4 regions of the Streptomyces sp. NPDC085927 genome follow, and region 1 is predicted to be linked to each of the others. Evidence: riboswitches for the same ligand, from Rfam matches in the RefSeq annotation. Region 1 holds a riboswitch; each other region holds the start of a gene.
What was found. A riboswitch is a leader RNA that binds a small molecule or an ion and turns the genes downstream of it on or off. The one in region 1 is predicted to bind cobalamin.

Region 1 (5,730 bases):
CCACGGAAGCCGCAGACCGGCCGCCCGGAGGAGCTCGCTGCGGGCCAGCATCTCGGCGACCGGCCCGGTGCGCACCCCGGACGGCGTGAGCAGTGCGGCGTCGTCCGCCCAGCGCAGGGCGAGATCCACGTCATGGGTCGCCATGACCACCGTGGTGCCCCGCTCGCGCAGCCCGGCGAGCGTCGCGAGCAGCCGTTCCTGACCGTCCGGGTCGAGACCCGCGGTCGGCTCGTCCAGGATCAGGACGCGCGGCCGCATCGCCACCGCACCCGCGATCGCGGCCCGCTTGCGCTGCCCGTAGGACAGCAGATGCGTGGGCCGTTCGGCGAGCGCGGTGATGTCGAGTGCGGCCAGTGCTTCCGCGACCCGCGCCCGTACCTCCGTGTCGGACAGCCCGAGGTTCAGCGGCCCGAACGACACGTCCTGGCCCACGGACGCCGCGAACAACTGGTCGTCCGGGTCCTGCACCACCAGTTGCACCGTCGTCCGCAGCCGGGTCAGCCCCTTGCGGTCGTACCGGACGGGCCGGCCCGCCACGGCCAACTCGCCCCCGCTCGGCCGAAGTCCACCACTCAGCAGCCGCATCAGTGTGGTCTTGCCACTGCCGTTGCGGCCCAGCAGTGCGAGCGCGCGTCCCTCCCGCACCTCGAAGTCGAGGCCGGTGAGTACGGCCGGGCCGTCCTCGTAGGCGAAGGACACGTCCCGCAGGGAGACCAGGGAGGGGACCAGGACGGGATCGCTCACGGCATCCGGCTTTCCAGGAAGAGGGCGACGGCGGCCAGCGCCGCGAGGAACACCAGGCTCACGGCCGTGAACCGTACGGAGACACGAGCCTCGGGTACCAGGACGCGCAGCGTGCCGTCGTAACCGCGCCCGGCGAGCCCCGCCTGCAGCCGCGCCGCCCGGTCGAAGGACCGGACGAACGCCGTCGCGCCGAGACCGCCCAGCGAACGCCAGGACGCCGCCCGGGTGGTGTGCCCGAGCCGGGCCGCCTGCGCCTGACCGATCCGGCGCACCGAGTCGAGCAGCAGGAAACTCATGCGGTACATCACCAGGGCCACGTCCACCAGCGGCGCGGGCACCCCGGCCCGCACCAGACGCGGCAGCAGGTCCGACATCGGCGTGGTGAAGGCGAACAGCAGCACCCCGAGGGACGCCGCCGAGGTGCGCAGCAGCAACTCGCCCGCACGCAGCGGCCCTTCGGGGGCCGGGGAAACGAACCCGTCCGGCCCGCCCACCTGCACCAGCAGCGTGAGCGCCCCGGTGACGCAGAAGCCCAGCGGCACCCGGTAGGCACGCCACAGCCGCCGGCCCGGCACCCCCGCCGGGCCCAGCAGCACCACGAGCGCGGTCAGCAGGACCAGGGCAGCCCCCGGCCACGGAGGCAGGGAGATCGCGAGCACGGTGAGCCCCAGCCCGAGCACGGCCTTGTCCACGGGATGACGGCGGCGCCAGCGACTGCTGTGCGCCGCCGCGTCGATCGGCAGCACGCGGGATCAGGCCCGGGGGCCGGGGGAGACCGCCTCGTCGGGCCGGCCGGTGCCGGCGCCCGGGCCGGCACCGGGCGCCGGCTGCTGCTGCCGTGCCCGTTCCTCACCCTGCCGACGCCCGCGCCGCACCCCGAAGTAGTACGCCAGGACCCCCGCGCCCACGGCGGCCTGGAGGGCGAAGAGCCCCGACTCGATCTCACCGGACGGAGGTTCGTACAACGGCGAGAACCACGGCTCGTAGTCCGGTTCGAGCTCGGTGATGGCGGTCTCCGCCTCGCCGTCCGCACCGGCGAACGGCTCCTCCTTGTGGTCGCCGAGCCCGAGCGCCAGCGGCAGCACCGCGAGCGCGGCCACGGCGAGCAGCAGCAGGGCGTTGATCTTCGCGTTCCTGGTCATCGAGCCACCGTCCCGGTACCGGTCGTCCCCGTCGTCCCTGCCGTGCCCGTCGTCTCCGACTCCGGCTCGAGCTTTGTCCTCGCGTCGGAGCCTTCCCCCGTCCCCGTCCCCGTCCCCGTCTCCGTCGCCGCCGTTGCCGACGCGGCACGCTTACCGGTCAACAGCACGCCGAGACGGGTCAGTTCACCCTTGCTGGACTGCACCAGCAGGCGCATCACCAGGACGGTCAGCAGTCCTTCGCTCACCGCGAGCGGGATCTGCGTGACGGCGAAGATGGAACCGAACTTCCCGAGCGCGCCCGGGAAGCCACTCCCCGGGTCGGGGAAGGCGAACGCCAGCTGCACGCTGGTGACGCAGTACGTGGACAGGTCGGCGACGAACGCGCCGCAGAACACCGCCGCCATCAGCGGTGCCCCGTACCGCCGCGCCAGCCGGTACACGCCGTAGCCCGCCCACGGCCCGACGATCGCCATCGAGAAGACGTTGGCGCCCAGCGTGGTCAGCCCGCCGTGGGCCAGCAACAGGGCCTGGAACAGCAGGGTGATGGTGCCCAGCACCGCCATGATCGGCGGCCGGAACAGGATGGCGCCCAGCCCGGTGCCGGTGGGATGGGAGCAACTCCCGGTCACCGAGGGCAGTTTCAGCGCGGACAGGACGAAGGTGAACGCTCCCGAGGCGCCGAGCAGCAGCGTGCTCTCGGGATGTTCCCTGACTTCACGGACGAGTGACCGGGCGCCGTGGACGACGAACGGCGCCGCCGCGGCGCCCCAGGCGACCGCGTGTACCGGTGGCAGAAAACCTTCGGCGATGTGCATGGCTCAGCAGACCCTCTCCAACACCTCGTGGATGGTTGACGCGCCTTGGCCGGTCTCCTGGCTGACGGGTACCACCGCCCGTGCTCCGCCTTCCCGGGTCCCGGAGGGACCCAGTGGCTGCCCGTCGGTCCTGTCGGGGGGACAGGACCAGGGGCCGGAGCCGGACTTCCCGATCACAGTGGCGAGGGCCGCACCGGTATCGCACCGGATTTCCCGTTCACCAAGGCGTGGCGACAGTAGACCCGGATCCGTCCTGGTGACAAGCGGGTGCGGGGGCGCGCGCGGACGGCGTTCCGCAGCTCGTGCCCCCGCGCACACCCGCGGCCCTGACAGCGGGTGTGCGCGGGTGTGCGCAGGTGGTGCGCCGGCCGCCCTTCGCCGCCCGCCCGGGCGGCCACTGTGTCGCCGGGACGCCGGCATGGGGGGCCGGGGCTCTGGGCAGAACCTTGCTGCAATTAATATGCAACAACGAATTCAGGTCAGTAGAGGTGTGAGGATCGATGACGACCCGACGAATACGGCGCAGTACCGGCGCGGCGACCACGGCCGCCGCGATCGCGGCGGTCGCCGCCTGCTCGGCGCCGACCGGCGGCACGGACGCCGGTGCGGGCGGTGGCGGGTCCGCCGAATCCGTGGTGATCGGGGTCCCCTCCGAACCCGACACCCTGAGCCCCCTGCTCGGCTACGGCAAGGACGGCAACTCCAAGATCTTCGACGGACTGCTCGCCCGGGACGCCGACCTGAAACTGAAGCCCGCGCTGGCGAAGGCCCTGCCCGAGATCGGCGACGACGGCCGCACCTACACCTACACCCTGCGCTCCGGCGTGACGTTCAGCGACGGCGAACCCCTCACCGCCGAGGACGTGGTCCACACGTACGAAACGGTGCTCGACGACAAGACCAACAACACCGCCAAGAGCGAACTGGACGCCGTCGAAAAGGTCCGCGCGGACGGCGACGACAAGGTCGTCTTCACCCTCAAGTACCCCTACGCGGCCTTCGCCGCCCGCACCGTCCTGCCCATCGTCCCCGAGCACATCACCGGTGAGCAGGACCCCAACACCGGCTCCTTCAACACCGAGCCGGTCGGTACCGGACCGTACGTGCTCACCGGCTGGAGCAAGGGCGAGAAGCTGACCTTCAAGGCGAACCCGGACTACTGGGGCGGCGCCCCCCGGGTGAAGAAGATCACCATGGCGGTCATCGCCGACGACGACGTCCGCGCCACCCGGCTGCGCTCCGGCGACCTCGACGGCGCGACCCTCCCGCCCAACCTCGCCGCCACCTTCAAGAACGACGACGGCCGCACCACGTACCGGGCCACCACCTACGACTTCCGCGCCGTCACCCTCCCCACCGCGCACAAGGTCACCGGCGACACCGCGATCCGCCGCGCCCTCGACCTCGCCGTGGACCGCCGGGCCATGGTCGACAAGATCCTCGACGGAGCCGGCCGCCCCGCCTACGGCCCGCTGCCCCTCGACGACCCCTGGTACACCAAGGACGTCGAACGCCCCCAGAACCTCCCCGAGGCTCAGAAGATCCTCGACCGGGACGGCTGGAGGACCGGCAAGGACGGCATCCGTGCCAAGGACGGCGTCCGGGCCGCCTTCACCCTCTACTACCCCTCCGGCGACAAGGTCCGCCAGGACCACGCCCTCGCCTACGCCTCCGACGCCAAGAAGGCCGGCATCGACGTCAAGGTCGAGGGCGCCACCTGGGAGGTCATCGAACCCCGGATGGGCAAGGACGCCGTCCTCGCCGGCTTCGGCAGCACCGGCGACCCCGACTTCGGCCTCTACACCCTGCTGCACTCCTCCCTCGCCGGCGACGGCTTCAACAACATGGCCCGCTACGACAACCCCGCCGTCGACAAGGCCCTCGAGACCGGCCGCCGCAGCCAGGACCCCGAGGACCGCAAGGCCGCCTACGACGACCTCCAGCGCGAACTCGTCAAGAACCCCGGCTACACCTTCCTCACCCACATCGACCACCTCTACGTCCTCGCCGACCGCTGGGAGAACCTCACCACCCAGGTCGAACCGCACGAGCACGGCTTCGCCAGCGGCCCCTGGTGGAACGCCGAGGACTGGCAGCCCAAGAAGTGACCTCCCTGCCCTGGGCCCCGATGGCCCACCTCGTGGCACGGCGGGCCCTGCTCGCCGTGCCCGTCCTCCTCGTCGTCACCTTCGGCGTGTTCGCCATCGCCGCCGCCTCCCCCTTCGACCCCGTCAAGGCCTACGCCGGCACCGCCGCCCTCGGCGCCGACCAGGAGACCCTGGACCGGCTCCGGGACAACCTCGGCGTGGACCGCCCCTTCGCCGTCCGCTGGTGGGAGTGGCTGACCTCCGCCCTCACCGGCGACCTCGGCCAGTCCAGCGTGCTGCGGCAGCCGGTCGCCGACGCGATCGGCGAGCGGATCGTGTGGTCCACGCTGCTGTGCGCCTTCGCCTTCGCCGTCGCCGTCCTGCTCGGCACCCTGCTCGGCGTGCTCGCCGCACGCCGCCCCGGCTCGCTCCTCGACCGCACGGTCACCTCCCTCGCGTACTCCCTGGAGGCCGCGCCGGTCTTCTGGATCGCCCTGCTCGCCGTCTGGCTGTTCGCCCTCCAGCTGGACGTCCTCCCGGCCGGCGGCCTCACCGACACCGGCAGCGAACACGTCACCGCCGGACAGGTCGCACGCCACCTGGTCCTCCCCGCAGGCGTCCTCGCCGTCTCCCAGCTGCCCTGGTTCACGCTGTACGTCCGTCAGGGCGTCGGCGACGCGCTCGCCGAGGACCCCGTACGCGGCGCCCGCGCCCGCGGCCTCGGCGAACGCACGGTGCTCCTCGGGCACGCCCTGCGCTCCGGCCTCCTGCCCGTCCTCACCCTGATCGGCTCCCGCGTACCCGAACTCATCACCGGCGCCCTCCTGGTCGAGAGCGTCTTCAGCTGGCCGGGCATCGCCGCCGCCACCGTCGAGGCGGCCACCGCCGTCGACTTCCCGCTCCTGGCCGCCCTGACGACCCTCGCCACCGCCGCCGTCCTCG
Region 2 (5,730 bases), on a different contig from region 1:
CCGGCTCGGCAGCACGGCCACCGAGAAGTACGGCACGGACCCGGCCTCCACTTCGGCGAGTCCGGCAAGGCGTTCCCCGGACATGGTGGCCCGCTCGACGTACCGGGCCGCCTCGAGCCGCCCGGCACGCTCCATCGCCCGGCGCACCTTGGGGAAGGTGCGCCCCAGCTTCATCACCACGGCCGCGTCCGTCGCGGCGAGCCGGGCGGTCAGCTCCTCCTCGGGCAGCGTGCCCGGCAGGATGGTCAGCACCTCCTCGCCCTCGGCGAGCGGGGTGCCCAGGCGGGCCGCGGCGGCGGAGACCGACGTGACACCGGGGATCACCTCGGTGTCGTAGCGGTCCGCCAGCCGCTTGTGCATGTGCATGTAGGAGCCGTAGAAGAGCGGGTCGCCCTCGGCGAGGACGGCGACCGTCCGGCCCGCGTCCAGGTGGGCGGCGAGCCGGGCCGACGCCTCGGCGTAGAAGTCGTCGATGGCGCCCTGGTAGCCGCCGGGGTGGTCGGTGGTCTCGGTGGTGACGGGGTAGACCAGCGGTTCCTCCACGTGGTCGGCCCGTATGTGCTCCACCGCGATGGAGCGGGCGATGGACCGGCCGTGGCGGGCACTGTGATAGGCGATCACGTCCGCCTCGGCGATGGCCTCGACGGCCCGTACGGTCATCAGGGACGGGTCGCCGGGGCCGAGCCCGACCCCGTACAGCTTGCCGCTCATTCTTCCTCGCTCGCGATCGCGTTGAGAGCGGCGGCGGCGATGGCGCTGCCTCCGCGACGGCCTCGGACGACCAGGTGTTCCAGGCCCGAGGGGTGGGCGGCCAGGGCGTCCTTGGACTCGGCCGCGCCGATGAAGCCGACAGGCACGCCGATGACGGCGGCCGGCCTCGGCGCCCCCTCCTCGATCATCTCCAGGAGGCGGAAGAGTGCGGTGGGCGCGTTGCCGACGGCGACCACGGCGCCCTCCAGGCGGTCGCGCCACAGCTCCAGCGCGGCGGCGCTGCGCGTGGTGCCGAGCTTCGCCGCCAGCTCCGGCACGGCCGGGTCGGAGAGGGTGCACAGCACGTCGTTGCCGGCGGGCAGCCGCCTGCGGGTCACGCCGCTGGCCACCATCTGCACGTCGCAGAGGATCGGAGCCCCGCCGCGCAGGGCCTCGCGTGCGCGGGCCACCACACCGGGGGTGTGACCGATGTCGCGGACGAGGTCGACCATTCCGCAGGCGTGGATCATCCGGACCGCGACCTGGCTGACGTCGGCGGGCAGGGCCGAGAGGTCCGCCTCCGCGCGGATGGTGGCGAAGGACTGGCGGTAGATGGCCGCCCCGTCCTTCTCGTAGTCGTAGGGGGTCACGGTGTTCTTCTCGCTGCTCTCGGTCGTCGTACGGCTCATGAGGTGAGTGCCGCCAGGGCGGCGGCGAGGTGGGAGGGATCGTCCAGGGCGGCGGTGCGCGCCGGCCGCCCCAGGGCGACCGTGCCGATCCGGTAGCCGCCCTCCGGGGCGGCGACCACGTCGATCCGGTCGCCCCGGGGGTGGCCGCAGCGCCGCTCGCAGCCGGACCAGTACAACGGCAGGGGGGAGCGGCCCGCGTCGGCGAGGGCACCGGCCGCGTCCGCCCGCACGTCGGAACGCGACCTGCCGCACCCCGGCCGGCCGATGCAGGCACCGACGCGCAGCCAGGGGGAGGAGGCGTCGGTGACCAGACCGGTGCCGGCGAGACGGGCCAGTGCGTCGGCCGCTGCCGCCGCGTTCGTCCCGGCGGCGGGGACGACGATGCCGCGCCACGGCGTCAGGCGCACTTCGTCCGACCGGACTTCGGCGGCCACCCGGGTCACGGTCCGCCACTGACGGGACGTGAGACGGCCCAGGGGCACATGGACGGACAGGGCCGCCCCGACCACCCCCAGAGGCGGCCCCTCCCCTGTGGTGCGGTCGTTCGGCGCCGGAACGCAACCGAGGCCCGCGCCGGTCAGACGGGACCGGACCACACGCGTCAACTCGCCGGGGGAGAGGTTCAGTTCGTCGACCCGCCAGACCCGCGCCCCGGTCTCCCGCAGCACCTCGAGGAACGTCTCGGCGGCGAGCAGCGCGGCCCGGGGTGCCTCGTCCCCGGACACCCGCAGGGCCCCGTCAGCCGAGCCGACGGCGAGCAGGGCGCCGCCGTCGCCGGCCGCACGCACGGTCACATCGGCGCCGAGTCCGGCGACATCGCCGCGCCCGTCGTCGAGCGCGAACAGGAACCGCCCGGACAGCGCCGGGGCGGCCTCGCTCGCGCACAGCGACGCGTCCAGGGCCGACAACCACGGCCGTACATCCCGGACCCCACGTCCGTCGAGGCCGGACAGCGGTGAGGCGACGATGTTGCGTGCCCGTTCGTGCCCGCGTGAGGGGAGCAGTCCGGCCGCGTCCAGCAACCCGGCGAGCAGGGCGCCGCAGTCGTCGCGCAGTCCACGCACTTGCACATTGCCGCGCGAGGTCAGATGCAGTTCCCCGTCGCCCAGTCGGTCGGCCGCGTCCGCGAGCGCCTCGGCCTGCGGCAGGGTGAGCACCCCGCCGGGCACCCGGACCCGGGCCAGCGCGCCGTCGTCGGCGGTGTGCAACCGCAACGACCCCGGACAGGCGTCACCACGGTCCCGTGAGACCGCTGTGGCCTGGGACGACGGAGGGAGGGGAGCCGTGGACATGGCGGCGAGCATACCGACCGTCACACCGCCTCCGAGCCCTGCCCTCTTGCCCCGACCCTTACTATGTCTCTCGGCGGATCATCGGATCCGTCATCGCCATGACGGCGACATGGAGGAAGCCCGGTGCGAATCCGGCGCGGTCCCGCCACTGTGAGTCCGGCCCCCACGAGGCCGGACGAGTCAGGAACTCCGGCCGTCTTGTACCACCCGGGGCGCGGACCCCGAGGAAGGCCGGCCGACGCATGCCGTATTCGTCCGGGGAGCGCTCGACGCACCCCCGCATCCTGCTCCTGTCGACCTCCGACACGGACCTGCTCAGCGCCCGGGCGGCCGACGGCCCGGTGCCCTACCGCTTCGCCAACCCCTCCCGGCTCCCGCTCGACGACCTGCCCGCGCTCCTCGAGGGCGTCGGCCTGGTCGTCGTACGCCTCCTCGGCGGACTGCGCGCCTGGGAGGACGGCCTCGACCTGCTGCTCGCCGACGGCCGTCCGGTCGTCGTCCTCACCGGTGAACAGGCCCCCGACGCACAGCTGATGGCCGCCTCCACGGTCCCCGTCGGCATCGCCGCCGAGGCGCACGCCTACCTCGCCCACGGCGGACCCGCCAACCTCGAGCAGCTCGCCCGCTTCCTGTCCGACACGGTCCTGCTCACCGGCCACGGCTTCGACCCGCCCGCCCCCGCGCCCACCTGGGGCCCGCTGGAGCGCGCACCCCGCGAAGGCACCGACGGCCCGACCGTCGCCGTGCTCTATTACCGCGCCCATCACATGAGCGGCAACACCGCCTTCGTCCACGCCCTGTGCGACGCCGTGGAGAACGCGGGCGGGCGGCCCCTGCCGCTGTACGTGGCCTCCCTGCGCGCCCCCGAATCCGAACTGATCGAGGAGTTGCGCGCGGCGGACGTCATCGTCACGACCGTCCTCGCGGCCGGCGGCACCAAGCCCGCCGAGGCGTCCGCAGGCGGTGACGACGAGTCCTGGGACGCGGGCGCGCTCACCACCCTGGACGTGCCGATCCTCCAGGCCCTGTGTCTGACCGGCTCCCGCACCGCCTGGGAGGAGAGCGACGAGGGCGTCTCCCCGCTGGACGCCGCGAGCCAGATCGCCGTGCCCGAGTTCGACGGCCGCCTGATCACCGTGCCGTTCTCCTTCAAGGAGATCGACGCCGACGGCCTCCCGGCCTACGTCGCCGACCCCGAGCGCGCCGCCCGCGTGGCCGGCATCGCCGTGCGCCACGCCCGCCTGAGGCGCATCCCGGCCGCCGACAAGCGCCTGGCTCTCGTCCTGTCCGCCTACCCGACCAAGCACTCCCGCATCGGCAACGCGGTCGGCCTGGACACCCCCGCCAGCGCGGTGGCCCTTCTGCGCCGGCTGCGGGACGAGGGGTACGACTTCGGCGACACCGAGGTCCCCGGACTGGCCTCCGGGGACGGCGACGAACTGATCCGCGCGCTGATCGAGGCGGGCGGCCACGACCAGGACTGGCTCACCGAGGAACAGCTCGCCCGCAACCCGGTGCGCATCCCGGCCGCCGACTACAAGCGCTGGTACGCCACCCTCCCCGGGGAACTGCGCGCGGCCGTCGAGGAGCACTGGGGCCCGGCACCGGGCGAGATGTTCCTCGACCGCAGCCGCAACCCGGAGGGCGACATCGTCCTCGCCGCCCTGCGCCGCGGCAACCTGCTGATCCTCATCCAGCCCCCGCGCGGCTTCGGCGAGAACCCCATCGCCATCTACCACGACCCCGACCTGCCGCCCTCCCACCACTACCTCGCCGCCTACCGCTGGATCGCCGCCCGGGCCGAGGACGGCGGCTTCGGCGCGGACGCCATGATCCACCTGGGCAAGCACGGCAACCTGGAGTGGCTGCCGGGCAAGAACGCCGGCCTGTCCGCCGCCTGCGGACCCGACGCCGCCCTCGGTGACCTCCCCCTCGTCTACCCCTTCCTGGTCAACGACCCGGGCGAGGGCACCCAGGCCAAGCGCCGGGTCCACGCCACCCTCGTCGACCACCTCGTCCCCCCGATGGCCCGCGCCGATTCCTACGGCGACATCGCCCGCCTGGAACAACTCCTCGACGAGTACGCCCAGATCTCCTCCATGGACCCGGCGAAGCTCCCGGCGATCCGCGCCCAGATCTGGACCCTCATCCAGGCCGCCCGCCTCGACCACGACCTCGGCCTCGACGACCGCCCCGACGACGACGGCTTCGACGACTTCCTCCTGCACGTCGACGGCTGGCTCTGCGAGGTCAAGGACGCCCAGATCCGCGACGGCCTCCATGTCCTGGGCGCCCCGCCCGCCGGCGCCGACCGGGTCAACCTCGTCCTGGCGATCCTGCGCGCCCGCCAGATCTGGGGCGGCGTCACCGCCCTGCCCGGCCTGCGCGAGGCCCTCGGTCTCGACGAGTCCGCAGCCACCCGCACGACGGCCGACGAGGCGGAGGAGAAGGCCCGCGCCCTGGTCCAGGCGATGGAGGACGCGGGCTGGGACCCGGCCGCCGTGCCCACCGGGCACGGTGAACAGGTCGCCGCCGTCCTGGAGTTCGCCGCCCGCGAGGTCGTCCCGCGGCTGTCGGCCACCACCGCCGAACTCGACCACACCGTCCACGCCCTGAACGGCGGCTTCGTCCCCGCGGGCCCGTCCGGCTCCCCGCTGCGCGGTCTGGTCAACGTCCTGCCGACCGGCCGCAACTTCTACTCGGTCGACCCCAAGGCCGTCCCCTCCCGCCTCGCGTGGGAGACCGGTCAGGCCCTCGCGGACAGCCTCCTGGAGCGCTACCGCACGGACAACGGCGACTGGCCCACCTCCGTCGGGCTCTCCCTCTGGGGCACCAGCGCCATGCGCACCGCCGGGGACGACGTCGCCGAGGCCCTCGCCCTGCTGGGCATCCGCCCCGTCTGGGACGACGCCTCACGCCGCGTCACGGGCCTGGAGGTCATCCCGTACGACGAACTGGGCCGCCCCCGCATCGACGTCACCCTGCGCATCTCCGGCTTCTTCCGCGACGCCTTCCCGCACACCATCGGCCTCCTCGACGACGCCGTGCGCCTGGCGGCC
Region 3 (5,730 bases), on a different contig from region 1:
CATGGCGCCGTGCGGCGCGTCCGCGACCGTGTGCAGGGTGACCGTGTTGGGCTGGGCGGCGGCCAGGCGGCGGGAGAACTGCCAGGGGGCCACGATGTCGCCGGGGCCGTGGGCGATCAGGGTGGGAATGCCCACGCGTTCCGGCCCCGGGGTGCCGCGGTGGCGGCCTCCGTGGTGGCGGCCTCCGTGGTGGTCGCCGTGGCGGCCGGTGCGGCCCTGGGCGGCGCGGACAGCCAGCGGCAGCAGCGCTCCGGGGGTGCGGCGGGCCGCGGCGAGGGCGCGCAGCGTCGATTCCCAGCTGAGCACCGGGGAGTCGAGGACCAGCCCGGCGATGTGGTCGCGCAGTGTGGAACGGGCGGCGGCGCGCAGCGCCATGGTCGCGCCGGTGGACCAGCCGAGCAGGACGACCTGCCGGGCACCGGCGTCCACCGCGTACCGGATCGCCGCGTCGAGGTCGCGCCACTCGGTCTCGCCCAGGTGGTTGAGGCCGTCGGGCGAGCGCGGTGCGCCCCGGTCGCCCCGGTAGGCGAGGGCGAGCACCGGGAAGTGGTGGCGGTGCAGGAACTCCATGAGGTTCATGGCGTGTTCCCGGGTGGCGCCGAGGCCGTGCGCCGCGAGCACCCAGGTGTCCCGGACGTCCGGGACGAACCAGGCGGGGAGGGGGCCGAGTTCGCCGGGGACCTCGACGTCGGTGTGGTCCAGGCCCAGGGCGGTCCCCGGGTCGCCGACGTAGAGGTTCGGGGTGAGCCAGGCCCGGTCGCCGGGCTCCAGGGTGCCCCGTACGACGCGTTCCAGGCGGCGCACGACGGTGTCGGCGGAGTCCGGAACGCCCTCCAGGACGGGGCCGACGATCGCGTGGATGCCGTCACCGGAGAGGCCGTAGCGGCCGGGCCGCAGCGTGGCGAGGTGCCGGGTGAGGGTGACCTGGCCGGCGGCGGTGCCGTGCACGGTGAGCCGGGGCTCGGTGGGCAGGGGTCTGCCCGGCGGCGCCTTGAGGGCGGCGTCGCTGGCGAGCCGGCCGATCGCCACCGTGGCGACGGAGGCCCCTATCACGGCGGTGACGGCAGCGGCCGTCGCTCTGACAGTACGCACCCACCCAGTGTCCCGGCCGGCCGGCCGACCGGCCACCCCAGCGACGGCCGGGGGCCCGGGCCGACGGGCGCCGGGCGCGGGGCACCAAGGCACCGGAACCGGGACGCCGGGACACACGGTGTTGACCGGTCAACACCACACGGTGTCGACCGGTCAAGGGCTGACCCGCCCACCGGCCGGGCGGGTCAGCCGTGCTGTCCGTAGCTCCGCAGGCGGTCGGTGACCTCCGCCAGGTGCCCGGCCGACAGGAGGTTCGGGGAGCGGCCGGGGACGGACGAGGCGGTCAGCCAGAGCCTGCACATCCACTCCAGCTGGGCGGTGCGGTCGTAGGCCTGGTCGAGGGTCGTGCCGTGGGTGACGGTGCCGTGGTTCTGGAGGAGGCAGCCGGTACGGTCCTCGAGGGCGCGCAGCATGTTCCCGGCCAGCTCGTCGGTGCCGTACGTCGCGTAGGGAGCCACCCGGACGGGTCCGCCGAGCGCGGCGGCCATGTAGTGGATCAGCGGGAGTTCGTCGACGAGCGTGGAGACGGCGGTCGCGTGCACGGCGTGCGTGTGCACCACCGCGCGGGCGCCGGTCGTGCGGTACACCGCGAGATGCATGGGCAGCTCGCTGGTGGGGACCAGGGTGCCGAGCACCTGCCGGCCGGTGAGGTCGACGCCGGTGACGTCGTCCGGCGTCAGCCGGTCGTAGGGCACTCCCGACGGTGTGACCAGTACGGTCGCCCCGACCCGCACCGAGACGTTGCCGGAGGTTCCGACGACGAGCCCGTCCGAGACGGTCCGGCGGGCCGCCCCGACGAGGGCGGCCCAGGCGTGCGCCTCCTCGCCGCTCACGGCCCCGGCCCGGCGCTCCCGCCGTTCTCCCGCGCGCTGCGGGCGGTCCTCGGCGCGCGCTCCGTCCTCCGCGGCCCGCCGGTCCCCCTGTCGTTCGGTCATGCCGCGATCCTGCCGGGTGACCGGAGTCTCCTCAACGGCGTCCCGCCGGCTCCCACGACTCTCCGCGACTGCTCACGGCCGTCCTCGGCCCGTTGTGGAACAGTCGGCTTCATCACAGTCACCCTGACGCCCATCCCAGTTCATCTTCCGTTCATCCAAGTTACCTACGTTCAACGCGCCAATGACTTCGAACGATTGCCTGGGTAAATGGAAAGCTTCTCGCTGATCCTCGCGATTGTGGTGGTAACCGCACTTGCGTTTGATTTCACGAACGGTTTCCACGACACCGCGAACGCGATGGCGACGACCATTTCGACCGGTGCCCTCAAGCCCAAGGTTGCGGTGGCGATGTCCGCCGTGCTCAACCTGGTGGGCGCCTTCCTCTCCGTGGAGGTCGCCAACACGATCTCCAAGGGCCTCGTCGACGAGGCCGGCATCCGTCCCGAGGTCATCTTCGCCGCACTGGTCGGCGCGATCCTCTGGAACCTCCTGACCTGGCTGGTCGGTCTGCCGTCCAGCTCCTCGCACGCCCTGATGGGCGGCCTGATCGGCGCCACCGTCGCCTCGGCGGGCTTCGGCGCGGTGCACGGCGACGTCCTGGTCACCAAGGTGCTGATCCCCGCGATCGCCGCGCCGCTGGTCGCCGGCCTGGCCGCGATGTTCGCGACCCGGCTGACCTACCGCATGAACCGCAAGTCGGCCGACAGCAAGTCCTCCGAGAAGGGGTACCGGGCCGGACAGATCGCCTCCGCCGGTCTGGTCTCCCTGGCCCACGGCACCAACGACGCCCAGAAGACGATGGGCATCATCACCCTGGCCCTGGTCGCCGGCGGTGCCCTGGCTCCCGACTCGGACCCGCCGATGTGGGTCATCGTCTCCGCGGGCATCGCCATCGCGCTCGGCACCTACCTCGGCGGCTGGCGCATCATCCGCACCATGGGCAAGGGCCTGACCGACCTCCAGCCGCAGCAGGGCTTCGTCGCCCAGACCAGCGCCGCGACGGTCATCCTGGCCTCCTCCCACCTCGGTTTCTCCCTGTCCACCACGCACTCCGTCTCCGGTTCCGTGATGGGTGCGGGCCTGGGCCGCAAGGGCGGCGTGGTCCGCTGGTCCACGGCCACCCGGATGTTCGTCGCCTGGGGTCTGACGCTGCCGGCGGCGGCCCTGGTCGCGGCGGTCGCCGAGTGGGTCTGCGGCTTCGGCAGCTGGGGCACCGCCCTCGTCGCCGTCTTCCTGATCGCCTCCAGCGCGGCGATCTGGAAGATCTCCCGGCGCGAGGTCGTCGACCACACCAACGTCAACGACACCGACGACACCGACGGCCCCGGCGCCTCCGGGGCCACCGGCGAGGAGCAGAGCGGCGTCGTGACCGCGGCCATGGCCGCGGTGGCTCCCCCGCCGGCGGGCCCCGTGGCCGAGGAGCTCTCGGCCACCATCCCGGCCCCCACCGACCCGATGGCCCCTCCGGCCAGGACCACGGTCTGACCCCGCAGGAAGACACGTAGGAGAAGAGCACCATGAAGATCGACTGGGCGGCCCTCGGTTCCGTCTTCGGCGTCAGCCTCGTGGTCACCGTGGCCCTGGTGGCCCTGTTCACCCTGGGCATCACCGGCCTGTCCCGCCGTGAACGGGCCGCCGCCCAGGGCGAGTCCACGGTCCTGGCGATCACCGGCGCCTACGCCTGCTTCGCGGCCTGCGCGGCGGCGGTGGCGTACGGGATCTACCTGATCATGGCCTGACGACTGCCCGACGGCTGTCCGGTTCGCCTGACGGCGCCTGATTCCGGGGCAGGTCCCGGGCCGGCGTCCCGGTCGGGGCCATGTCGTCCGTCCGGCGGGCGGTGCGGGGCACATTGCCTCCGTACCGCCCGTTCCGCGTTTCCCGGACCGTCCGCCGGCCGGCCCCTGACCATCTCCGCCGGCTGTTTCCGGAGCGTCTGCCGACCGTTCCGAACTGCTTGTCGCGCCGCGGAACCCCCTGCCCGCGGTTCACCTTCCGGAACCCCTCTGTGGGCCTCAGCACACTTCAGCCTCGCAGGTCAAAGGCAAGTTGACGGTTCTTCCGGACCGTGGTGAACTGCCGGAGCCATTACGGCGGCAGGAGAGGAAGCCGGTGCGAATCCGGCGCGGTCCCGCCACTGTCACCGGGGTGCACGACCCCGGGAGCCAGGAACTCCCACCGCCGGTCTCGTCGAACCAGGGCGTGGACACCCTGAGTGAGGACATACCGCCATGCCCGGCTGCCTGTTGAGGTCGACCAGCGATGCTCCGCCCCGGTCCGGGGCGGCCGTTCCCGCCGGATCCCTCACCGGCTGAGCCCATGGGTGCCGATCGCGAGTTCGCGTACGGTGCCGCCGCCGGCCTCCTCGGCGACCTGCTTCTCGGCGATCCCCGCCGAGGGCATCCGGTCGCCGCTTTCGGGCGGGCCGCGGCTGCCGTGGAACGGGTGCTGTGGCAGGACGACCGGGGCCGGGGCGCGCTGCACACCGCCGTCTGCGTCGGCGGGGCCGTCGCTCTGGGGAGCCTGGCCGCCCGCTGCGTACGGTCCTCCCCCGCCGCCTCCGTCGCCCTGACCGGCGTGGCCACCTGGGCCGTCGTCGGAGGGACGTCGCTGGCCCGGGAGGCCCGCGCCATCGGGCGCGCCCTGGAGTCCGGGACCGCCGAGGGCATCGAGGCGGCGCGGGCGCGGCTGCCGCACCTGTGCGGGCGGGACCCGCAGGCGCTGGACGCCGAAGGGATCGCCCGCGCGGTCGTGGAGTCCGTCGCCGAGAACACCTCCGACGCCGTGGTGGGCGCCCTGGTGTGGGGTGCCGCCGCCGGTGTGCCGGGGCTGCTCGGGTTCCGGGCCGTCAACACCCTGGACGCCATGGTCGGTCACAAGTCCCCCCGGCATCTGCGGTACGGCTGGGCCTCCGCGCGCCTCGACGACGTCGCCGGGTGGCCCGGGGCGCGGCTGACCGCCGTACTCGCCGCGGTCGCCGGGCCGGATCCGCGGGGTGCCGTCCTGGCATGGCGCGCGGATGCCGCGAAGCATCCGAGTCCCAACGCCGGACCCGTGGAGGCGTCCTTCGCGGGCGCGCTCGGCGTGCGGCTCGGCGGGACGCTGTCCTACGCCGGGCGGGTCGAGCACCGGCCCGTCCTCAACGGCGGCGGCCGTGCCGTGACCGTGGCGGACATCGACCGCGCGGTACGGCTCTCGCAGCGCGTCGGCCGGCTGGCACTCGGCGTCGGCGTCGGCGCGCGCATCGGCGTACGGGCCGTCGTGCGGGCCGTCCCCAAGGCGCGCCGAAAGGGGCGTACGGCATGACGGGCGGTGCCACGGCCGGTATGAGGGGCGGCGGGCTGCTGGTCGCCGGTACGACGTCGGACGCCGGCAAGAGCGTGGTGGCCGCCGGGATCTGCCGGTGGCTGGTGCGGCAGGGCGTCAAGGTCGCGCCGTTCAAGGCGCAGAACATGTCACTGAACTCGTTCGTGACGCGGGAGGGCGCCGAGATCGGGCGGGCGCAGGCCATGCAGGCCCAGGCCTGCCGGGTCGAGCCGACCGCGCTGATGAACCCGGTGCTGCTCAAGCCGGGCGGGGAGCGGAGCAGCCAGGTCGTGCTGCTGGGCAGGCCGGTCGGTGAGCTGAGCGCGCGCGGCTACCACGGCGGGCGGCAACAACAGCTCCTGGGCACGGTGCTGGACTCCCTCGCGCAGCTGCGGGC
Region 4 (5,730 bases), on a different contig from region 1:
ACGGGAGCGGCGATGCAGCTCACTCCGAGGGCGGCCTCCTGCTCCTCGTAGGCCAGACCGGAGACGTGCGCCTGCTCGATGGCGGTCCGCAGCCGGTCGGGGTCGGAGGTCGAGTAGCGGGTGAGCTGCGGCAGGGGAGTCTCGCCCAGCACCGTCTCCACCAGCTCGGGGCCGGCGAAGGCCAGCAGTGCCTTGCCCACGCCGGTGCAGCTCAGCGGGAGACGTCCGCCCACCCGTGAGGGCAGCGGCAGCCGGTCGTGGCCGTGGATGCGCTCCAGGTAGACCACCTCCCGTCCTTCGCGCACACCGAGGTGCACCGTCTCGTGGGTGGCCTCGTAGAGATCCTGGAGGAAGGGCAGGGCCGTCTCCCGCAGGCCGTGCCGGCGCGGAACCAGACTGCCCAGTTCGAAGAGCCGGCCGCCGAGACGGTAGGCGGTGCCCTCCTTCTCCATCAGCTGGAGGCGGACCAGATCCGCGGTCAGCCGGTGCACCGTGGCCTTCGGCAGCCCCGTACGGTCCGAGAGTTCCGTGAGCCGGAACGATCCGCCGACGCTGTCGAAGCAATTCAGGATGGATACCGCTTTGTCCAGCATGTTGCCCTGGTCATTGTTCCGTGTCACGGAACAATGATTGTCAGAGGTGCGCCCCCCTGTCTATACCGGAAGCTCCGCACCCGCCGGACTCCGGTCCCGAACCTCCGGAACCACCCTTCCGACGCACTCCCCGAGGGCAACATGACCACGCCTCCCCTGTACGACCCGCCGCCCGGTCCCATCCTGAAGGCGGCCGACCTCCTGAAGCAGGCCGCGCAGACGGGCGTGACGTGTCCGCCTGTGCGCACGCTCCTCGGCGCCGGCGACATCGGCACCGCCTACGAGGTGCAGCGTCTCAACGTGCGGCGCAGCCTCACCGACGGCCGCAGGATCGTGGGCCGCAAGATCGGCCTCACCTCACCGGCCGTGCAGAAGCAACTCGGCGTCGACCAGCCGGACTTCGGAGCCCTGCTGTCCGACATGGCCGTTCCCGACGGCGGAACGGTCCCTGCCCGGAGGCTGCTCCAGCCCAAGGTCGAGGCCGAAGTGGCACTCGTCCTCGGCGCCGACCTTCCCTTCGTCGGACCCACGGTCGCCGACGTACTGCGCGCGGTGGACTTCGCCCTGCCCGCTCTGGAGATCGTCGACAGCCGCATCAGCGGCTGGGACATCTCCATCGTCGACACGGTCTGCGACAACGCCTCCTCGGGCCTCTTCGTCCTCGGCGGCACCCCCGTGCCGCTGACCGCGGTGAACCTGAGGGACGTGCGGATGACGTTGCTGCGCAACGAGGAGGAGGTGTCCAGCGGCTCGGGGCGCGACTGCCTGGGCGGCCCGCTCAACGCCGCCGTCTGGCTGGCGGACGTACTCGCCGCCGCCGGAGATCCGCTGCGCGCGGGGGACATCGTCCTCACCGGTGCCCTGGGACCCATGGCCGTGGCCGCTCCCGGCGACCGCTTCGACGCCCACATCACCGGGCTCGGCTCCGTACAGGTCTCGTTCGCACCGGACACCACCGACACCCCGGACACCCAGGACACCCCGGACGAGGGAGCACAGCAGTGACGAGCACGACCACCACGACGAGCACGGCCCCCGCGAGGCGGACCAGAGTAGCGGTCATCGGCTCCGGCAACATCGGCACCGACCTGATGATCAAGGTGCTGCGGCTCTCCGAGAGCCTGGAGATCACCGCCATGGCGGGCATCGACCCGGACTCCGACGGCCTGGCACGCGCACGCCGCCTCAAGGTCGCCACCACCCACGAAGGGGTGGAGGGGCTGGTGAGGATGGACGAGTTCGCCGACATCGACATCGTCTTCGACGCCACCTCGGCCGGGGCCCACCGCCACCACGAGGACGTCCTGCGCCCCCTGGGCCGCACACTCGTCGACCTCACCCCCGCCGCACTGGGCCCCTACGTGGTGCCGCCGGTCAACGGCGCGGCCCACCTCGGCGCCGCCAACGTCAACATGGTCACCTGCGGCGGCCAGGCCACCATTCCCGTCGTCGCGGCGGTCGGAGCGGTCACGCCCGTGCACTACGGCGAGATCGTCGCATCCATCGCGTCCCGCTCGGCCGGACCGGGCACCCGGGCCAACATCGACGAGTTCACCGAGACCACGTCGTCCGCCATCGAACAGGTCGGCGGCGCGGCCCGCGGCAAGGCCATCATCATCCTCAACCCCGCCGAACCCGCACTCATCATGCGCGACACCGTCCACTGCCTGGTGGGCGAATGCGACGACACCGCGGTGAAGGACTCGGTGGAGGAGATGGTCGCCCGGGTCCAGGGCTACGTCCCCGGCTACCGCCTCAAGCAGGCCGTGCAGTTCGACCGGGTCGCCGCCGACGACCCGCTGCGTTCCCTCCTCCCCGCCGGCTCCCGCACCCCGGACGCGACACGGGTGTCGGTGTTCCTCGAGGTCGAGGGCGCCGCCCACTACCTGCCGTCCTACGCCGGCAACCTCGACATCATGACCTCGGCCGCGCTGCGCACCGCGGAGCGCATGGCCGCCCACCACACGCCGGAGGTGGTCTCCCGATGACCGCACAGCAGCAGCCCGCCCTGTACGTGCAGGACGTGACACTGCGGGACGGCATGCACGCCGTCCGCCATCGCTACACCGTCGACCAGGCCCGCGCCATCGCCGCCGAGCTGGACGCGGCCGGCGTGGCCGCGATCGAGATCGCCCACGGTGACGGCCTGGCCGGCTCCAGCATCAACTACGGCGTCGGCGCCCACACCGACTGGGAATGGATCGAAGCGGTGGCCGGTGCCACGCGGCACGCCATACCCACGACGCTCCTGCTGCCCGGCATCGGCACCGTCCACGACCTCAAGCGGGCCCACTCCCTGGGGATCCGCTCCGTGCGGATCGCCACGCACTGCACCGAGGCGGACATCTCCGCCCAGCACATCGCGGCGGCGCGTGAGCTGGGTATGGACGTCGCGGGGTTCCTGATGATGTCCCACATGGCCGAGCCGGCCGAACTCGCCCGCCAGGCCAAGCTCATGGAGTCCTACGGCGCCCACTGCGTCTACGTCACCGACTCCGGCGGCCGGCTCACCATGGACGGGGTCCGTGACCGCGTCAGGGCCTACCGCGACGTCCTCGACCCGGCCACCGGACTCGGCATCCACGCCCACCACAACCTCGCCCTCGGTGTGGCCAACACCGTGGTCGCCGTCGAGAACGGCGTCACCCGCGTCGACGCCTCGCTCGCGGGTCAGGGCGCGGGGGCGGGCAACTGCCCGCTGGAGGCGTTCATCGCGGTCGCCGACCTCATGGGCTGGGACCACGGCTGCGACCTGTTCCCCCTCATGGACGCGGCCGACGATCTCGTACGGCCGCTGCAGGACCGCACGGTGCAGGTCGACCGGGAGACGCTGACGCTCGGCTACGCGGGCGTGTACTCCAGCTTCCTGCGCCACGCCGAACGGGCCTCCGAGCGCTACGGCATCGACACCCGCGCGATCCTCGTCGAGGTCGGGCGCCGCAAGATGGTCGGCGGCCAGGAGGACATGATCACCGATATCGCTCTCGACCTCGTGGCGCAGGCCCCGGCGGGCTGACACCCATGCACGGCCGGTCCGGCCCGGGGCGGGTGCGCCGCCGCACCCGCCCCGGGCCCCGGGCCGCAGGCGCGCCGGGCAGACGGGCGATCAGCCTCCGGCGGCACCGGGACGGCGAACCGGCGGCGGACCCGGCGAGCGGTACCGGAACGCACCGTCGCGGGCGCGACCGGCGCCGCGCTCTCCCGCGACCAGGTCGTACGAACGTCTTGGTACGCTTCCGGAGCCAGTCGTGCCACATCCGAGGCCAGGGAATCCGGTGGGAATCCGGAACTGACGCGCAGCGGTGAGGGGGACGGGCGGAGCACTCATGACGCCACTGGGGCGGCGGGTCGGCCAAAGGGCCGGCGCGCACTGCCCTGGGAAGGCGCTCCGTCCGGACGAACCCGAGTCCGAAGACCTGCTGGCACCTCGCCGCCGTCGGCGGTGAGGTCCTTTGTAGGCCAGGCTCCGCGTACGAGCCCCGACAGTGCAAGGCGTACCCGTGCCCCGTGCTCTCTCCGTTCCCCGCTGCCGTGCCGCAGCCCTTCTCCTCACTCCCGCCCTGCTGCTCACCGCCTGCGGCGGAGCCGGCGAGGACACCGCCGCCGGCCCGGAACGGTCCGCCGCGTCTGGCTACCCGCTGACCTTCGACAACTGCGGGAACCGGATCACGGTGAAGTCGGCACCCGAGCGCGTCGTCTCCCTCAACCAGGGCACCACCGAGATCCTGCTCTCCCTCGGCCTCGCCGACCGCATGGCCGGCACCGCCACCTGGACCGACCCGGTGATGAAGGGCCTGAAGAAGGCCAACACGTCGGTGCCCCGCCTGGCGGACAACAACCCTTCCTTCGAGGAGGTGCTGGACGCCGAACCCGACTTCGTCACCGCATCCTTCGTCTCCACGCTCGGCAGGGGCGGCGTCGCCACCCGCGAGCAGTTCGGGGAACTGGGCGTTCCCACGTACGTCTCCCCGGCGGACTGCGCCGCCGGGAAGGACAACGACAGCGGCGGCGACGGCTCCCGCAGCACGGCGCTCACCCTCGACACCGTCTACGGCGAAATACGCGATCTCGCCCGCGTCTTCGGCATCGAGGAGCGCGGCGACGAACTGGTCGCGGAACTGAAGGAGCGGGTGCGCGGGGCCACCGACGGCCTGGACGCCTCCGGCACCTCCCTCATGTACTGGTTCGCCAACTCCCAGTCGCCCTACCTGGCCGGCTGCTGCGGCGCCCCCGGCGCCATCACCCGCGAGGTCGGTGCCGAGAACGCCTTCTCCGACACCCACGACGAGTGGCCGCAGATCAACTGGGAGACGGTCGCCGACCGCGACCCCGACGTCATCGTCCTCGGCGACCTGACCCGCAAGTCCCAGACCGCGGAAACCGCCGAGGCGAAGATCCGTTTCCTGGAGACCAACCCGGCCACGCGCAACCTCGCCGCGGTGAAGAAGAAGCGGTACGTCCTGCTCAGCGGCCAGGCGATGAACCCCTCCCTCCGCACCGTGGAAGGGATCGAGCAGGTCGCCGCCGGCCTGCGCGACTTCGGGCTCACCAAGTGAGCCCGCGCACCCTGCTGCTGACCGGCGGCGGGCTCGCGGCACTGGCCGCCTCCGTCGCCGCCGCCGCGACCATCGGGCCCGCCGACATCTCCACCGCCGACGTGTGGGCGTCGGTGGAAGCCCATCTGGGCGGCGGCGACAGCACGATGACGCCGCTGCGCGACGGCATCGTGTGGAACCTGCGGATGCCGCGCACCCTGCTCGCCGCCGTGTGCGGCGCCGGACTCGCCCTGTGCGGCGCGGTCATGCAGTCCCTGCTGCGCAACCCGCTCGCCGACCCGTTCGTACTCGGCGTGTCCTCCGGGGCGTCCACGGGCGCGGTCGCCGTGTTGGTGCTTGGTGTCGGCGGCGGAGCGCTGTCGCTGTCGGCGGGCGCCTTCGCCGGCGCGCTGGTGTCCTTCGGGCTCGTGATGCTGCTCAGCCACAGCCTCGGCGGGAGCATGGACCGGGTGGTGCTGTCCGGGGTGGCGGCCATGCAACTGTTCTCCGCGCTGACCTCGTTCACCGTGCTGACCTCCGCCGACGCGGAGACCACCAAGGGCGTGCTGTTCTGGCTGCTCGGCTCGCTCGCCGGTGCCGAC

Region 2: linked by a shared signal. The riboswitch ahead of cobN (cobaltochelatase subunit CobN) and the one ahead of ACIF80_RS33420 (energy-coupling factor ABC transporter permease) in region 1 are both predicted to bind cobalamin.
Region 3: linked by a shared signal. The riboswitch ahead of ACIF80_RS35420 (cobalamin biosynthesis protein) and the one ahead of ACIF80_RS33420 (energy-coupling factor ABC transporter permease) in region 1 are both predicted to bind cobalamin.
Region 4: linked by a shared signal. The riboswitch ahead of ACIF80_RS13645 (ABC transporter substrate-binding protein) and the one ahead of ACIF80_RS33420 (energy-coupling factor ABC transporter permease) in region 1 are both predicted to bind cobalamin.

What each region holds. Positions count from the first base shown of each region.
Region 1 is NZ_JBITSN010000019.1:82,262-87,991, reverse strand. Features, by position in the region: gene ACIF80_RS33435 (energy-coupling factor ABC transporter ATP-binding protein) at 1-744, opposite strand, end outside; gene cbiQ (cobalt ECF transporter T component CbiQ) at 741-1,490, opposite strand; gene ACIF80_RS33425 (energy-coupling factor ABC transporter substrate-binding protein) at 1,497-1,886, opposite strand; gene ACIF80_RS33420 (energy-coupling factor ABC transporter permease) at 1,883-2,701, opposite strand; cobalamin riboswitch at 2,731-2,962, opposite strand; gene ACIF80_RS33415 (ABC transporter substrate-binding protein) at 3,202-4,809, shown strand; gene ACIF80_RS33410 (ABC transporter permease) at 4,830-5,730, shown strand, end outside.
Region 2 is NZ_JBITSN010000005.1:97,705-103,434, forward strand. Features, by position in the region: gene ACIF80_RS15030 (precorrin-2 C(20)-methyltransferase) at 1-711, opposite strand, end outside; gene ACIF80_RS15035 (precorrin-8X methylmutase) at 708-1,379, opposite strand; gene cobG (precorrin-3B synthase) at 1,376-2,683, opposite strand; cobalamin riboswitch at 2,737-2,880, shown strand; gene cobN (cobaltochelatase subunit CobN) at 2,914-5,730, shown strand, end outside.
Region 3 is NZ_JBITSN010000024.1:57,895-63,624, forward strand. Features, by position in the region: gene ACIF80_RS35400 (alpha/beta hydrolase) at 1-1,092, opposite strand, end outside; gene ACIF80_RS35405 (class II aldolase/adducin family protein) at 1,278-2,027, opposite strand; gene ACIF80_RS35410 (anion permease) at 2,235-3,512, shown strand; gene ACIF80_RS35415 (hypothetical protein) at 3,545-3,766, shown strand; cobalamin riboswitch at 4,091-4,222, shown strand; gene ACIF80_RS35420 (cobalamin biosynthesis protein) at 4,347-5,333, shown strand; gene ACIF80_RS35425 (cobyric acid synthase) at 5,354-5,730, shown strand, end outside.
Region 4 is NZ_JBITSN010000004.1:374,631-380,360, forward strand. Features, by position in the region: gene ACIF80_RS13625 (IclR family transcriptional regulator) at 1-593, opposite strand, end outside; gene ACIF80_RS13630 (2-keto-4-pentenoate hydratase) at 735-1,598, shown strand; gene ACIF80_RS13635 (acetaldehyde dehydrogenase (acetylating)) at 1,595-2,581, shown strand; gene dmpG (4-hydroxy-2-oxovalerate aldolase) at 2,578-3,609, shown strand; cobalamin riboswitch at 3,820-4,032, shown strand; gene ACIF80_RS13645 (ABC transporter substrate-binding protein) at 4,094-5,149, shown strand; partial or broken gene ACIF80_RS13650 (FecCD family ABC transporter permease) at 5,146-5,730, shown strand, end outside.